3 regions of the Devosia sp. A369 genome follow, and region 2 is predicted to be linked to each of the others. Evidence: predicted binding sites of a transcription regulator. Region 2 holds the regulator's gene; each other region holds the start of a gene.
What was found. The regulator LexA, encoded in region 2, represses DNA repair genes until DNA is damaged. The targets are predictions, from matches to a motif close to TGTTCNNNNTGTGTTCNG.

Region 1 (5,408 bases), on a different contig from region 2:
TTCTGGCCGGCGTCTTCACCGATCGAGCCCGCTTCACCACGGTGTTTGCCTGGCTGGCCATCGTTATGGCCCCAATCTGGGCAGTCTCGACCCTGTTTTCCCATCTGGGCAGCGGTCCGGTGACGCCGCAATCCATGCTGAAATTCCTCGCCATCGCGCCCTATCTGACCTTCTTCGCCGTCGGCATTCTCGGCCGGCAACTGGAGAACGGCGCCCCGCAGGTCCGCAACCTGCTGCTGGCCAATCTGGTGCTGTCCACCGCCGTGGTCTGGATCGAGGCCTATTCCTTCGAACTGCATGATGGCGGTCTCAGCGCCAGCGTCTGCGCACTGGCCTATCTTGGCCTGACCCTGCTGTTCGTCCGCTTTGTCTCGGGCGGCTCGATCCCGCATGTGCCCGGCCTGTCCTCGGCCGTGGCCAAGGTCGGGCTGCTCAGCTTCTCCTGGTATCTGATCCACGAAAATATCGGCATCAGCTTCCTGACCACGCTGGATATCTATCTGCCGGCCCAAATCGCTCTGGTGCTGGCGATGATCTCGACCTTCTGCATTGCCGTGGTCTTCGCCCATCTGGTCGAACACCGCTTCCGCAAGCCCGTCGAAAAACTGGCCATGACCATTCTGGATTGGCTAGGCAACCAAGGCCGCGGCCTGAGCCTCCTGCGCAACGCCCCGCTGGCCGTTGCACCCGCAGCGGCTGAATAGGCATTAGCCCAGCACCCACTCTCCCAGATAGTCCGGCCGTCGCATTCCCGGCGTGGTGTGCACCAGCCAGAATGCCCGCACCGGCCAACGATAGGCCCGCCGTAGCGGTGTCTCTGGCAGCCGCTCGGGGCTGTACCAGATCGTCAGATGCGGCACGACCTTGCGCGGCCCAACCGGCAGGCCGAGCCGCTGCAGCTGTTGCCGAATGTCGCCATAGAGCCCCAGCAAATCATGCGCGCCATTACTGCAGGTCAGCACGGTTGGAAATTGCCTTCGCCCGCCCGTTCCGGCTCGCTTGCCGGACAAGCTCAGCACCTGGTCAAAACTGACGGTGAACCCCGGCCGCCGCACGGCCCCGCCAGCCTCAAGCGCTTCGTCCAGCCGATCCTGCGTAATTTCCCGGCCTTGCTGCACACAGTGGAGCGAGACATGCAGCCGATCGGCTCGTACCAGATTGCGCGCCCCAACACGCCGTGCCAGCAGCATCGCGCCGCGTTCAATGTCCTGCGCCACGGCCGGCGGCGGCACCAGGGTGAAATAATAGCGATGGTCCAGCGCCCGCTGGGTCGCTGCATCTTGAGGCGGCGCGCCGCCGAAAAGCTCCAACTGCATATCCATGATGGCACCGTTTGTTCTCTATTTGTTCTAAAATAGAGCGGCCGCAATGGAGCGTCAATCGTGTCATAGATCACGATCTGATCCCGCGAGGGCGGGATCGGCATGTGGTTAGGGCAGGCTGGCGCTTCCCGCCTGCGCGGGAAGCTGGGACGTCTCAGCTAAACTAGCTGCGGCTTATTCCCACTCGATGGTGCCGGGCGGCTTGCTGGTCACGTCATAGACGACGCGATTGATGCCGCGCACTTCGTTGATGATGCGGGTGGCGGTCTTGCCGAGAAAGTTCATGTCGAACTGGTAGAAATCGGCAGTCATACCATCGACCGAGGTCACCGCGCGCAGCGCGCAGACGAACTCATAGGTCCGCCCGTCGCCCATGACGCCGACGGTCTGCACCGGCAGCAGCACGGCAAAGGCCTGCCAGATCTTGTCATACTGGCCCGACTTGCGGATTTCATCGAGATAGATGGCGTCGGCCCGGCGCAGCAGGTCGAGTTTTTCCGGGGTGATGCCGCCGGGGCAACGGATGGCGAGGCCCGGACCGGGGAAGGGGTGGCGGCCGATAAAGCTCTCGGGCAGGCCCAGCTCACGGCCCAGCGCCCGCACTTCATCCTTGAACAGCTCGCGCAGCGGCTCGACCAGTTCCATATTCATGCGCTCGGGCAGGCCACCCACATTGTGGTGGCTCTTGATGGTCACCGAGGGACCGCCGGTGAACGACACCGATTCGATCACGTCGGGATAGAGCGTCCCCTGGGCCAGGAACTTGGCGCCGCCGAGCTTCTTGGCTTCCGCCTCGAAGGTTTCGATGAACAGCCGGCCGATGATCTTGCGCTTGGTCTCGGGGTCCGACTGGCCCTCCAGCTCGCTCAAAAACACCTTGGACGCGTCCACATGCACCAGCGGGATATTGTACTGGTCGCGGAACATGGTGACGACCTGTTCGCTCTCATTGAGCCGCATCAAGCCGTGGTCGACATAGATGCAGGTCAGCTGGTCGCCGATGGCTTCGTGGATCAGCACGGCAGCGACCGAGGAATCGACCCCGCCCGACAGCCCGCAAATCACCTTGTTGCTGCCGACCTGGGCGCGGATCTTCTCGACCATCTTGCTGCGATAGGCCGACATGGTCCAGTTGGACTCGATGCCGCAAATCTGGTGGACGAAATTGGCGTAGAGCTTGCCGCCGTCCGGGGTGTGCACCACTTCGGGGTGGAACTGCACCGCCCAAATGCGGCGCGCCTCATTGGCGATCATGGCATAAGGCGCGTTGGCCGAGGTGCCGACGACCTCAAAGCCCTCGGGCAGGGCCACGACGCGGTCGCCATGGCTCATCCACACCTGATGCTCGCTGCCCAGCTCCCACACGCCGTCATACAGCGCGCTAGCCTTGTCGACCTTGACCTCGGCGCGGCCGAATTCGCGGTGATGGCCGGCCTCAACCGTGCCGCCCAGCGCCACGCAGAGTGCCTGCTGGCCATAGCAGATGCCCAGGATCGGCACATTGGCGTCCAGGATCGACTGATCGATGGTCGGCGCGTGCTCGTCCAGCGTCGACGCCGGGCCGCCCGAGAGCACGACGCCCTTGGGCTGCATCGCTTCCATGGCCGCTGCAGCGTTCTGGAACGGATGGATTTCGCAATATACCCCGGTCTCGCGAATTCGACGCGCAATCAGCTGAGTGACTTGCGAACCAAAGTCGACGATGAGGATTGATTGCGGGCGGGCGGAGGGGTCAGGGTTTTGCATGGCGAGCCATTATCGCCGTGGCGTAGATTCCGCAAGCCTCACGCGTGCAACACAGGCTTGCGATTGGTCTTTGGTGGCGCTGGCGCTAGTTCAGGATCGCGATCGACAGGTTCAGCAGCGTCGCAAAGCCGACCCAGGCCGCATAGGGCACGAACAACCAGGCTGCGGTGGGATCATCGTCCCGCGCCGTCAGGATAAACGCCAGGATCAGCGCCAGCAGCGCCACGATCACGACAGCCGCCGGCCACAGCATTTGCCCGATGAACCAGATCGGCGACCACGCCCAGTTGAGCGCCATCTGGGCGAACCAGATTTTCATCGCCTTGCTGCCGGCGTCGATCATCCAGATGCGCCAGCCCGCCACCGCGATCATCACATAGAGCGCGAACCACACCGGCGCGAAAATCCAGTTCGGCGGATTGAAGGGCGGCTTGGTCAGCCCGGCATACCATTCGCCCGGCACCGATTGCGTCCCGATCAGCGCGCCAACGCCGATCACCACGACGAGAAAAACCCCCAGGGTGAGCCAGGGGCGGGGTGTCTTGTAGTCGGCAAGCGAGGGCGTGGTCATGGGTCAAAAACTCGATGGAGAGAGCACTGCTCCATCAACGCGCCACACGCCGTAGAGTTCACCTATTGCGTCGGGCTGCAGTCCGCCTGCGCGATGCTCAGCGCGCCCTTGGTCCCATCGGCCGCGACATAGCTCAGCTCCACGCTGCTTTCATCCGCCGCCCAGGCCGCCGTCACCGCCTCAAACAGCGGCTGATTGCCCTCCAGCGCCAGCTGACAACCTTGACGCTGGCCGCCAACATCGAGGATCGCCACACGCGTGCAGCCAGTCTCGCCACATAGCTCGCCCAGCTCCAGCCGCACCGCGCCGGAGGGCGAGACCAGATCATGTCGCGTATCGGGGGCAGGGAACATGAACCACACGGCGGCCAGCGCTGCCACAATCAGCAGCGCCGCCCCCGCCACAAACCCCCATAGGGGAATGCCGGTTTCCTGCGTGTCGGTGGTCATGCCACCTGCCGCAAGGCGTTCACATAAAACCCGTCGGTGCCGGTCAGTCGCGGCGTCAGCGCAATGCCCGACTGCGCGGTCGCCAGCTCGGCCGGCAATTCGGCGCCAAACGCCGCCTGCCACAATTCTTCCGGTGCCACCGAGGCAAAGCCCGGATGGGCGGCGATGAAAGCCGCGACCTGATCATCATTCTCCTCGGGCAGGATCGAGCAGGTGATATAGACCAGCGTGCCGCCCGGCTTGAGAAAGCGCTGCGCCTCGGCAAGGATTGCCGCCTGTTCACCGATCCGCTGCGCCAACAGTTCCGGCGACAGTTTCCATTTTGTGTCCGGCCGCCGCCGCCAGGTTCCGGTGCCGGTGCAGGGCGCGTCGATCACCACCCGGTCCATTTTGCCCACCAGATCATCCAGCGCGCCCGGCTGCGGCGCCCGCACCTGCACATTGCGCGCGCCATTGCGCTTGAGCCGGTCATAGATCGGCGCCAGCCGGTTACGGTCGCTGTCAAAAGCAAAAATCTGGCCCTTATTGGCCATGGCCGCCGCCAGCGCCAAACTCTTGCCGCCCGCGCCGGCGCAGAGGTCCAGCACCTGCTCGCCCGGCTTGGCCCCGGCCAGTGCCGCCACGATCTGGCTGCCCTGGTCCTGCACCTCGAACCAGCCCTTGAGGTAGCCCTCATCGGTGGTGACATTGGGCGTCCGCGCATCGCGCGGCCCGGCCGGCATAGTCACGCCCACCGGCGAAATCGCCGTCTCCTGCGGATTGAACCGCGCCAGCGACTTCATCACCCGCTCGCGACTGGCCTTGAGGCTATTGGCCCGCAAATCCAGCGATGGCCGCCCGGCCATGTCCTGTCCCTCGGCAATCCAGTTGTCGCCAAACGCCCGCTGCAGCGATGGCGTCAGCCATTCCGGAACATCGGCCAGCACCCAGCCCGGCGTATCGTCATTCAACTCGCCCACCGCGCGGGCCATTTCATCTTCGCTCAGCGCCTCGGGCGCATGGCTGTCGCTGGCAAAACTCTCATTCAGCGCCGCCGGGTCTTCATTCCAGTCGCGCACCGCGACGGCCAGCACCAGCGCACGCGGGCTGTCGCTGCCCATCAGCGCGGCGTGCGAGGCGCGGCGGCGCAGCGCGTCATAGACCAGATTGCCGATGGCGGCGCGGTCGCCGGCCCCGGCAAAGCGGTTATTGATTCCCCAGGCTTTGAGCGCTTCCGACACTGGACGCTTGCGCGTTTCCACGTCGGTCAGCACAGCAATGGCAGCAGACAGGCGACCGGGAAGACGCATTTGGGACACTCGCGAGTTACGGAAAACACTA
Region 2 (5,408 bases):
AGCACCTCGCTCAACGCGCCAGGAAACTCTTCGCGCGTCAGCTTGCCCATCCCCTTGGGCGAGCTTCGTTCGAACGCGACGCTGCCATCGGCGCGCACGCCCCAGGCCCGAAGGTTGGAGGTGCCCCAGTCAACGGCTACCCAGTCTGCAATCTCAGTCACGTCGTCTCCTCACCGCCTGCCTCGTCGCGGCGCGACCCTAATGGCTGATATCCGTTTCAGCCAGCCCGATTCTGCGTCAGAGAACAGCCCGGATCGGCCCATGCGGTCCCCTCGTTTGGTAAGGTTTTCAGAGCGTTGAGGAATATCGACGGGCGTGAATTCATCGCCGCGTTCAATTGTATGATTTTTTCTTCGGAATCGCGTTCACTCTGGCGTAAGCCGTGTTAGAACGGCTGCAAACGCGGGCCCGTCGGTGTGTTTCGCGACGCTAGAGGAAAATGACATGACTGCAGGCAATGGCCAGGGCGAGGCGCCCAAGAAACTGCGTTCGCGGGCCTGGTTCGACAATCCCGACAACCCGGATATGACGGCGCTCTATCTTGAGCGCTACATGAATTTTGGCGTGTCGCGGGAAGAACTGCAGTCGGGCAAGCCGATCATCGGCATTGCCCAGACCGGCTCGGATCTCAGCCCCTGCAATCGCCATCACATCGTGTTGGCCGAGCGCGTGCGCGAGGGCATCCGTGAAGCCGGCGGCATCGCCATCGAATTTCCGGTGCATCCGATCCAGGAAACCGGCAAGCGCCCCACCGCCGGGCTCGACCGCAACCTGGCCTATCTCGGCCTCGTCGAAGTGCTGTACGGCTATCCGCTCGATGGCGTGGTGCTGACCATCGGTTGCGACAAGACCACCCCGGCGATGCTGATGGGCGCGGCCACCGTCAATATTCCGGCCATCGCGCTGTCGGTTGGGCCGATGCTGAATGGCTGGCACAAGGGCGAGCGCACCGGCTCGGGCACCATTGTGTGGAAGGCGCGCCAGATGATGGCCGCCGGCGAGATCGACTATGCACAGTTCATCGAGCTGGTGGCGTCGTCGGCGCCGTCGACCGGCTTCTGCAACACCATGGGCACGGCCAGCACGATGAACTCGCTGGCCGAGGCGCTGGGCATGCAATTGCCCGGTTCGGCCGCCATTCCCGCGCCCTATCGCGACCGCCAGGAAATGGCCTATCGCACCGGCAAGCGCATTGTCGACATGGTCCACGAAGACCTCAAGCCGTCCGACATCATGACCAAGGACAATTTCCACAACGCCATCGTGGTCAATTCGGCCATTGGCGGCTCGACCAACGCGCCGATCCATATCAACGCCATTGCCCGCCATATCGGCGTACCGCTGGATATCGATGATTGGCAGGAGCAGGGCCACAAGGTGCCGCTGCTGGTGAATTTGCAGCCGGCCGGCGAATATCTCGGCGAGGATTTCTACCATGCCGGCGGCGTGCCCGCCGTGGTCAACGAGCTGATGACGCAGGGCCTGATCCGCGAGAACGCGCCCACCGTCAACGGCAAGACCATCGGCGAAAACTGCGCCAGCACGGTGATTCAGGACGACAAGGTCATCCGGCATTTCGGCAATCCGCTCAAGGCGGAGGCCGGGTTCCTGGTGCTGCGCGGCAATCTGTTCGACAACGCCATCATGAAGACCAGCGTCATCTCCTCCGAGTTCAAGGAGCGCTACCTCAACAATCCGGCGCATCCCGGCATGTTCGAAGGCAAGGCGGTGGTGTTTGATGGTCCCGAGGACTATCACCACCGCATCGACGATCCGGCGCTGGAAATCGACGAAAACACCCTGCTGTTCATGCGTGGCGCAGGGCCCATCGGCTATCCCGGTGCGGCCGAAGTGGTGAACATGCGGCCGCCCAACTATCTGATCAAGAAGGGCATTCATGCCCTGGCCTGCATTGGCGATGGTCGCCAGTCCGGCACCTCGGGTTCGCCCTCGATCCTCAACGCTTCACCCGAAGCAGCGGCCGGCGGCAATCTGGCTATCCTGCGGACCGGCGACAAGGTGCGCATCGACCTCAACAAGGGCCAGGCCAATATCCTGATCTCGGATGAGGACATCGCCACGCGCCGGGCCGAACTGGAAGCGGCGGGCGGTTACAAATACCCCAAGCACCAGACGCCGTGGCAGGAAATCCAGCGCGGTATCGTCAGCCAGCTGGGCGATGGCGCCATTCTCAAGCCAGCCGAGAAGTATCAGCGCATCGCCCAGACCGAAGGCGTGCCGCGCGACAACCACTAAGCGCACGGCAAAATAGCAAAGGCCCGCATTTCGATGCGGGCCTTTTGTTTTGCCGGTCAGCGCGGGATAGAACCCGCAAAAGAAAAGGGCCACCGCGCTTTCACGCGGTGGCCCTTGACCGAGCAGCGCCGAAGCGCGCTCGCCTTGCTAACTAGAGCAGGGTCAGGTTCGTTGCCGATTCCTTGCCGTCACGGCCGGTCTCGAGCTCGTAGGTCACCTTGTCGTTCTCATACAGGCCCTGCAGGCCCGAACGCTGAACAGCGGAGATGTGGACGAAGGCATCCTTGCCGCCATTTTCAGGCGAAATGAAGCCGAAGCCCTTGGTGGTGTTGAAGAATTTGACGGTGCCGGTGATGACGGACATGATAGTTTCCTTGTGCTCTTACGAGCGGTTATCCAATGGCAACACGCCAAAGGAAAATAACGTTCGCATGGTAGAGAAGGAAGCCACGGTCCGGCACGCCGGCATTAGGCAGCCGACTTAGGCTGAAAACGTATGCCCACTATGTGGCACGAAATGGCGCCGATTGCAAGGTCTCGCGAATAGTGGTTGCAAGAACAATGCAGCAGCCCAAGCAAACCGCCTGCCTGCTTGCTGTTCATCCCCGCCACACCGGCAGTGGGCTACGCCAACGCCGCCCTGATATGGGCCAGCGCCCGGACGAAGATCGGGTGCCAGTCGGGACCCGGCTCGGCCGCCAGCGGCCACCAGAAAAAAGCAAAGCGGTGGCCGCCATCATCCGCGGTGTCAAAAAGCCAGCGTGATTCCAGCGGTCCGGCCTCAACGCGCACAAAATGCCAGAGTTGATCGGGAGCGATAGCAAGGCTGCTGCCCAGGTCGGACGTCACAATGGCTTGGGTGAGGCCGGACTCCTCGGCCAGTTCGCGGAGCGCTCCGGTGGCGATAGTCTCATCAGCCTCAAGCGTGCCCTTGACCAGTTGTACGCCGGCGAGCGGATGCCGAAACACCAGCAGCTCCGGCCCGTCAGACGTGGGGCGGAGCAGCACAGGGCAAAGCTTTTCGATGGGAGCCGGCATGCGAGATTTATGCCCGTCATGCCGGCCAAAGGTCAAAGCCGTCGGCTCAGTATTTGCGCAAAAGTCCAACCAGACGACCCTGCACCTTGACCCGGTCAGGCGGGAAAATGCGGGTTTCATAGGCGGGATTGGCCGCTTCCAGCGCGATTGTATTCCCCTTGCGGCGCAGGCGTTTAAGGGTTGCTTCCTCATCATCTACCAGAGCAACGATGATCTCGCCGGTGCTGGCGACATCCTGCTTCTTGATGAGCACGGTATCGCCATCGAAAATGCCGGCATCGATCATCGAGTCGCCGCGCACTTCGAGCGCGTAATGCTCGCCGCTGCCCAGCATTTCGGGCGGCACCATGATGGTGTGGGAATGGGTCTGGATCGCCTCGATCGGCGTGCCGGCGGCGATGCGGCCCATGACCGGGATGGCGATCGGCCTTGCATAGTCATCAGCGGCCGACATGCGCGAGGGGGGCGACGCCACCTTGCCCAGATTGCCTTCGATGACCGAGGGCTCGAAGCGGGTCTTGCGGCCGCCAAGCGATGGGTTCATCGAATCGGGGAGCTTGACCACCTCCAATGCCCGGGCCCGGTTGGGCAGGCGGCGGATGAAGCCACGTTCCTCGAGTGCGGTGATCAGCCGGTGGATGCCCGATTTGGATGCCAGGTCGAGCGCATCCTTCATCTCATCAAAGGATGGTGGAATACCGCTTTCCTTCATCCGCTCGTGGATGAACATCAGCAGCTCGTGTTGTTTGCGCGTGAGCATGGACCCCTCGGGAGCAGAATCGGAACATAGACGGAACGACCATACGTGTTCCAGTTATGTTCTGCAATATCCCTTGGGCTTTTACTGTCAGAAGCCGTCCACGGGGAGGGCTTCGACTAGCGTGCCGGCGGGTTGGCCGGGGTCGTTTTCGGGCTGGATAATCAGCATATCGGCGCGCGCCAGCGACGAGGTATGGCCGCTGTCGGTTTGCGAAATAGGCAGCAATTGCAAGCCGTTAGCTGTGTGCAATAGCTGCGCGCGCATGAAGTGGCGGCGGGCAGTATTGGGTGGGGTCGGACCAGCCAGCGGAAGGTGCCAGGGGGTGGGTTCGGGGTGGCCGAGCCAGGCGCGGAGGGCAGGGCGGATGAAGACCATGGCGGTGACCATGGCGGAGACCGGATTTCCGGGCAGGCCGAAGATCAGCGTCTTGCCTTTTGTCCCAAACATCAAGGGCTTACCGGGGCGCATGTTGATGCGCCAGAAGTCCAGCTTCACGCCGAGATCGAGCAAAACCGCCTGCACGATGTCATGATCGCCGACGCTGGCGCCGCCAGTAGTCACCAAGATATCTGGCGGATTGTCGAAGATTTCTGCCAGCATGCTGGCAAGTTTCTTGCGGTTATCTTGCGCGATGCCGTGGTCGGTAACAGATTGGGCGTAGGGAGCGAACAAAGGAGCCAGACCAAAGCTGTTTGATGCAACAATCTGGTCGGCTCCGAGTGGGTTGCCGGGCAGCACCAATTCGTCGCCGGTGGCGAGCAGGGCAATGTTCGGCCGTTTGGCGACGCCCAAAGTTGCGGCATTGGCGGCGGCGGCGACGGCGAGGTGCATCGGGGCGAGGCGCATGCCCGGATCGAGCAATTGCTGGCCGGTGGCAAAGTCGTTGCCGCGGGGGCGAATGCTGTGACCGAGCCGGGCCGGGGCGGTGAAACGGACGACGCCGTCCGCTGCGACGGCCTCTTCCTGCATGATGACGGTATCGGCGCCGGGGGGCACCGGGGCGCCGGTGAAGATGCGGACGGCCTGGCCGGGCTCAATTGTGCCGGAGAAGCCGGCACCGGCTTGCGAGGTGCCGACAATGGTCAGGGCGTGGCCGTCGACCACATCGGCGGCGCGCATGGCGTAGCCGTCCATGGCGCTGGCGTTGAAGGGGAGCTGGTCGTGAGTGGCGAGCAGTGGCTCAAGCAGGACGCGACCGGCCGCCTGGGCGAGCGGCACGGTTTCCAGCGTCGGGGCAGGAACGCGGTTGAGGATGGCGGCGATGGCGGATTCGACCGGTAGCAGGCTCATGGCCGGGAGAAGTCGCCGGATTTGCCACCGGATTTTTCCAGCAGGCACATGTCGGTGATGGTCA
Region 3 (5,408 bases), on a different contig from region 2:
GCGCCGTCCGCTATCACGTGCTGGGCGGCGTGCTCTCCCCCCTCGACGGCGTCGGCCCGGACGACATCACCATCGACGCGCTGATCGCCCGCGCCGCCGAATTCAAGGAAGTCGTGCTGGCGGTCAATGCCACCGTCGAAGGCCAGACCACGGCGCATTACATCACCGACCGCCTCGCCGGCACCGGTACCAAAATCACCCGCCTCGCCCACGGCGTCCCCGTCGGCGGCGAGCTGGACTATCTCGACGAAGGCACCCTCAGCCAGGCCCTGAAGGCTCGCACCGAGATCTAAGATGCCGACCTCAGGCGCATCCAAAAACGCGATGTCATCCCGGCCTTGAGCCGGGACCCATCCTGAGATGGATTCACCGGCACAATCTCAAGCTGGGCCCCGGCTCAAGGCCGGGGTGACATCGCGGCTGGGGCGAACTCACATGCCCCTCAGTGCAAATCCTTATCCGTCCTGAACTCATCCCCACCGTCCCAGCGCTCTTCCTCGAGGCTCTCCTCGGCCTCTTCATCCTCGAAAAACGCATCCTCATCGCCTTCGATGGCCTGGCGGGCTTCTTCATCGTCGGGGGATAGCGCGTCGAGCCGGTCGGCCGGATCATTGTCAAAGCTGGTGCCGAGCCCGGAATAGGCGTCATTCTCATCGCCATTGGCAATGGTGGCGCTCAGCTCGTCGATGGCGCGGTCCAGCTCGTCCAGCAGTGAAGCCGGGTCCTGCCCGCCCCAGTCGCCGCTTTCGCGGATGGCGCTTTCGTCGCGCAGTTCCTTGAGCCGCGCCAGCCGCTCGGCCGCCGGCCGGTCATCGCCGTAAAGCAGCTCTTCGATTTCGCTCTGGCTATAGGGCTGGGAAATGCCCGGCTGGTCGGAATTGTCGAAATTCGTGTCCTGCGGCACCATGGTGCCGTGATGGTCGTGATGCTGAGCCATTCTCGTCTCCCATGTTGGATGAGAAGACAACGCGGTGGCGGCCAACCGGTTCGATGATCGTGATCAGGAGAGGTCCCCGGGCTCCTCGCCCACCAGCCGCAGCATCGGCGCGTCGTCCTCGCCGCTGTCCCAGCCCGCGGGCAGTTGTTTGTTCGATTTTGCGCCCAGTTCGCGCAGAATTTCCACCTGCCGGACCACGCTGCCCTTGCCGGTCGCCAGTTGCCCCTTGGCCTCGACATAGCTTTGCTGCGCCCGGTCGAGATTGAGGCCAAGCTTGTCCATGCTGGCGAGAAACCCCACCACCTTGTCGTACAGCGCGCCGGCCCGCTCGGCGATCTGCTCGGCATTCTGGTGGCGCTTTTCGATGTCCCAGACATTGCGCACCGTGCGCAGCACCGTCATCAGCGTGGTCGGCGTCGTCAGCATCACGCCCCGGCTCATGCTGAATTCGACCAGCCCGGCATCCTGCTGGATGGCGGTGGCCAGCGCCGATTCAATCGGCACGAACATCATGACGAAGTCCATCTTGGACTTGGCATGGCGCTGATAGCTCTTGTCGCCCAGCGTCTTGATATGGGTGCGGATCGACTGGATATGCGCCTGCAAATGCAGCGTCCGATCGGCCTCGGCGCTATTGGTATAGGCCGAGAAGGCCGTCAGCGAGACCTTGGAGTCGATCACCAGCCGGTCATTATTGGGCATCAGCACTTCGACATCGGTGCGCACCCGGCTGCCGTCTTCGGCGGTATGGCTCATCTGGGTGATGAATTGTTCGCCCTCGCGCAGGCCCGAGCTTTCCAGAATGGTCGACAGGATCATTTCGCCCCAGGCGCCCTGCGTCTGCGCATTGCCCTTGAGCGCGCGGGTGAGATTGCCGGCTTCGGTGGTGATTTGCAGATTGCTCGCCGCCAGCGCCCTGATCTGCTCGGCCATGGTCGAGCGGTCGCGCGCTAATTCGCCCTGGAACTCGACGATCTTCTCGTTGAGCGGCTTGAGCAGCACATCGACCTGCTCGCGGTTCTGTTTGGAAAACGTCTCGCCATGGCTTTTGAGCACGTCGCCGGCAATGGCCTTGAATTCGTCGGTCATCTGCTGGCGCACGCTGAGGAAGCGCGCCAGATTGGCCTCCGACTGCGCCGCCTGTTCGGCCAGGCGGGCGCGCAATGCCGAGGCATCGGCCAGCAGCTCGGCGCCTTTTTCCCGCTCCCGATCCAGCAAATCGGCGCCGCGCTCGCGCTCGACGCGCACCTGATGGTCCAGTTCCTGAATCCGGCGGTCCCGCTCGCCCAGCTGCGTGGCAAAGCCAGTCTGCAGTTGCTCGGCCAGTTGCGCGCTCGCCTCGGCGGTCTGTGCCGCGCCGGCGCGCATCACGGCAATCGTCGCGCCGACCAGCACCAGGCCGGCCAGCGCCACGCCCGCGATCAAGGCTTGCCCCAGCGTTACCGCATAGTCGCCGATGAAAAAGACCACGCTATCCATCCGCACAGGGTAGCGCGATTCGTTTGTTCGTGAAATGTTCTATGCTGGGCGGCCACAAGAGTTGACCGCACGCGCGAAAATACCATATCGAGAGGCAAACCCCATTCTGCCGGACCTTTATTATGGCTGTACGCCCCATTCTCGTCATTCCCGATGCACGGCTGCGCGCCGTTGCCGACCCGATCATCGAAATCGACGATGAGATCAAGGCGCTGGCCCAGGATATGCTGGACACCATGTATGACGCGCCCGGCATTGGCCTGGCCGCGACCCAGCTTGGCGTGATGCAGCGCATCGTGGTGATGGACCTCGCCGGCGAAGGCGAAGAGCCCGATCCGCTGGTGCTGATCAATCCCGAGATCACCCATTTCGGCGAGCAGATGCAGGTCACCGAAGAAGGGTGCCTGTCGATCCCCGAGCTGTATTACGAAGTCGAGCGCCCCAATGAGGTGACGGTGAAATACACCGATCTCGATGGCAAGGAAGTGGTGCGCGAAGCCGAAGGCAAGCTCGCCGTCTGCATCCAGCACGAACTCGATCACCTCGATGGGGTGATGTATATCGACTACCTCAGCCGCCTCAAGCGCGACCGTGTCATCAAGAAATTCGACAAAGCCGCCAAACGCGCTGCGGGCTAACCGGCCCTCCCTTTCTTCCCCTCGCCCCTTGCGGGAGAGGGACAGACCTGACGCGTTCAGCGGAAGGTCAGGGTGAGGGTACTGCGCTCGCCCATGCGCAGCGTCATCACCGGGCTTGTCCCGGTGATCCATTTCTGGTCTGGCCCTGGATTGCCCGGACAAGCCGGGCAATGACGGTGGCTGAATTATCCGGGCATCGCCCCGACAAGGAGCTGCCAACATGCGCGTCGTCTTCATGGGCACGCCGGATTTTTCCGTTCCGACTCTGACCGAAATCGTCTCTTCCGGCCATGAGGTCGTCGCCGTCTATACCCGCGCGCCCAAACCCGCCGGACGCGGGCAGGAAGAGCGCAAGTCGCCGGTGCATCTGGCGGCCGAAGGTTTTGGCATTCCGGTATTCACCCCGCGCTCGCTCAAGGGCGAGGCCGAGCAGATCGTCTTTGCCAGCCACGATGCCGATCTGGCCATTGTCGTCGCCTACGGCCTGCTGCTGCCCAAGCCGATCCTCGACGCCCCGCGCCTCGGCTGCCTGAACCTGCATGGCTCGCTGCTGCCGCGCTGGCGCGGCGCCGCGCCGATCCAGCGCGCGGTGATGGCTGGCGATAGCCAGACCGGCGTCATGGTCATGCAGATGGATGAAGGCCTCGATACCGGCCCGGTCGCCCTCGGCGAAGTCATCGCCATCACCCCCGACATGACCGGCGGCGAATTGCACGACGCCATGATGCGCGTCGGCGCGGACCTGATGGGCCGGGCCTTGGCGGCGCTCGAGCGCGACAGCCTCGATTTCACCCCGCAACCCGAAGCCGGCGCCCTCTACGCCAAAAAGATCGACAAGGCTGAGGCCCGTATCGTCTGGTCCCGCCCGGCCGAGGAAGTCCACAACCACATTCGCGGCCTCTCGCCCTTTCCCGGCGCCTGGTTCGAGCTGGAGCTGGCCGGCAAGCCGGTGCGCGTCAAGGCGCTGCGCTCGACCATGGGGCAGGGCAGCGGCGCCCCCGGCACCCTTCTCGACAACCTCACCATCGCCTGCGGCAGCGGCGCCGTCCGCCTCACCCAGGTGCAGCGCGAAGGCAAAGGCGCCATGGACGCCGCCACCTTCCTGCGCGGCGCCGGGGATTTGCCGGAGCGCGCGGCTTGAGCACCGGACCCACCCCGAACGCGGTCGGTCTCCTCCCCCTTGAGGGGAGGGCTAGGGTGGGGGTGTCGTGCGTTCAGCAGACTGGAATTTCCGGGTTCGCACCACCCACGACACCCCCACCCCTAACCCCTCCCCTCAAGGGGGAGGGGAACGGCCTCAGCGCGATACCCAGCCATGCCGCGCTATAAGCTCACCATCGAGTATGACGGCACTCCCTTCTCCGGCTGGCAGCGCCAGACCGCGCGCCCCAGCGTGCAGCAGGCGCTGGAGGAGGCGATCACCGCCATGTCCGGAGAGCGCGCCACCACCCAGGCCGCCGGCCGCACCGATGCCGGCGTGCATGCGCTCGGCCAGGTGGCCCATTTCGATCTCAGCAAGCCATGGGACCCGTTCCGCATCCGCGAGGCGCTGAATTTCCACCTCCGCCCCGCCCCGGTCGTCATTATCGAGGCCGAAGCGGTGGATGACAGTTTCGAGGCGCGTTTTTCCGCCAAGTCGCGGCATTACGAATATCGCATTCTCTGCCGCCGCGCTCCGCCGGTGCTCGAGCGCAATCACGTCTGGCACCTGCCCATGCAGCTCGATGCGGAGATCATGGATCACGCCGCCGGGCTGATCCTGGGCACCCATGATTTCACCACCTTCCGCTCCTCGGAATGCCAGGCCAAATCACCCTTGCGCACGCTGGATGCCTTCGCGGTGCGGCGCGAGCTGGATCACATTGTCATCACCGCCAGCGCCCGCAGTTTCCTGCATCATCAGGTGCGCTCGATGGTGGGCTCGCTCAAGCTGGTGGGGGAGGGCAAGTGGTCACCGGCGGATTTCCGCGCGGCGCTCGACGCGCGCGATCGTCGTCGCTGCGGCGCCATGGCGCCGTCAGTCGGGCTCTATCTGACCAGGGCGGATTATTAGCCGAGGCCCGCCGGGCCGGGTCCGACGATCACCGCGATCACCACCATCGCCATGAACACGCCCACCGCCTGCGACAGGAACAGCATGCCGATCTGCAGCGGCGTCAGCGTGACGATGAAGCGGCCGATATTGATAAAGCTGGCCAGCGCCAGGATCACCACCAGCAACAGAATGGCGATGCCCAGCCCGCCCAGCAGTGTCGAGGCCAGCAGCAGCACCGCCGAGACCAGCGTGACCCAGTTGGACGCCACGAGATACGGGATGAACCCGTCCTGCCGCCCCATCTGGCGCAGCGCGATCA

Region 1: ACX3OZ_RS15440 (2'-5' RNA ligase family protein) is a predicted target of LexA. The motif match lies at 1,335-1,352, and genes of this name have one in related genera.
Region 3: ACX3OZ_RS11960 (DNA recombination protein RmuC) is a predicted target of LexA. The motif match lies at 2,441-2,458, and genes of this name have one in related genera.

Annotation. Positions count from the first base shown of each region.
Region 1 covers NZ_JBTMWV010000014.1:14,880-20,287, forward strand. Annotated here, with positions in the region: gene ACX3OZ_RS15435 (acyltransferase family protein) at 1-704, shown strand, start outside; gene ACX3OZ_RS15440 (2'-5' RNA ligase family protein) at 708-1,322, opposite strand; gene guaA (glutamine-hydrolyzing GMP synthase) at 1,497-3,068, opposite strand; gene ACX3OZ_RS15450 (TspO/MBR family protein) at 3,154-3,639, opposite strand; gene ACX3OZ_RS15455 (hypothetical protein) at 3,702-4,088, opposite strand; gene ACX3OZ_RS15460 (RsmB/NOP family class I SAM-dependent RNA methyltransferase) at 4,085-5,377, opposite strand.
Region 2 covers NZ_JBTMWV010000001.1:158,865-164,272, reverse strand. Annotated here, with positions in the region: gene ACX3OZ_RS00775 (2-dehydro-3-deoxygalactonokinase) at 1-161, opposite strand, end outside; gene ACX3OZ_RS00770 (IlvD/Edd family dehydratase) at 445-2,256, shown strand; gene ACX3OZ_RS00765 (cold-shock protein) at 2,408-2,620, opposite strand; gene ACX3OZ_RS00760 (NUDIX hydrolase) at 2,881-3,294, opposite strand; gene lexA (transcriptional repressor LexA) at 3,341-4,054, opposite strand; gene ACX3OZ_RS00750 (molybdopterin molybdotransferase MoeA) at 4,142-5,344, opposite strand; gene moaC (cyclic pyranopterin monophosphate synthase MoaC) at 5,341-5,408, opposite strand, start outside.
Region 3 covers NZ_JBTMWV010000008.1:61,737-67,144, reverse strand. Annotated here, with positions in the region: gene recR (recombination mediator RecR) at 1-293, shown strand, start outside; gene ACX3OZ_RS11965 (hypothetical protein) at 443-937, opposite strand; gene ACX3OZ_RS11960 (DNA recombination protein RmuC) at 1,001-2,407, opposite strand; gene def (peptide deformylase) at 2,539-3,054, shown strand; gene fmt (methionyl-tRNA formyltransferase) at 3,275-4,195, shown strand; gene truA (tRNA pseudouridine(38-40) synthase TruA) at 4,370-5,107, shown strand; gene ACX3OZ_RS11940 (hypothetical protein) at 5,104-5,408, opposite strand, start outside.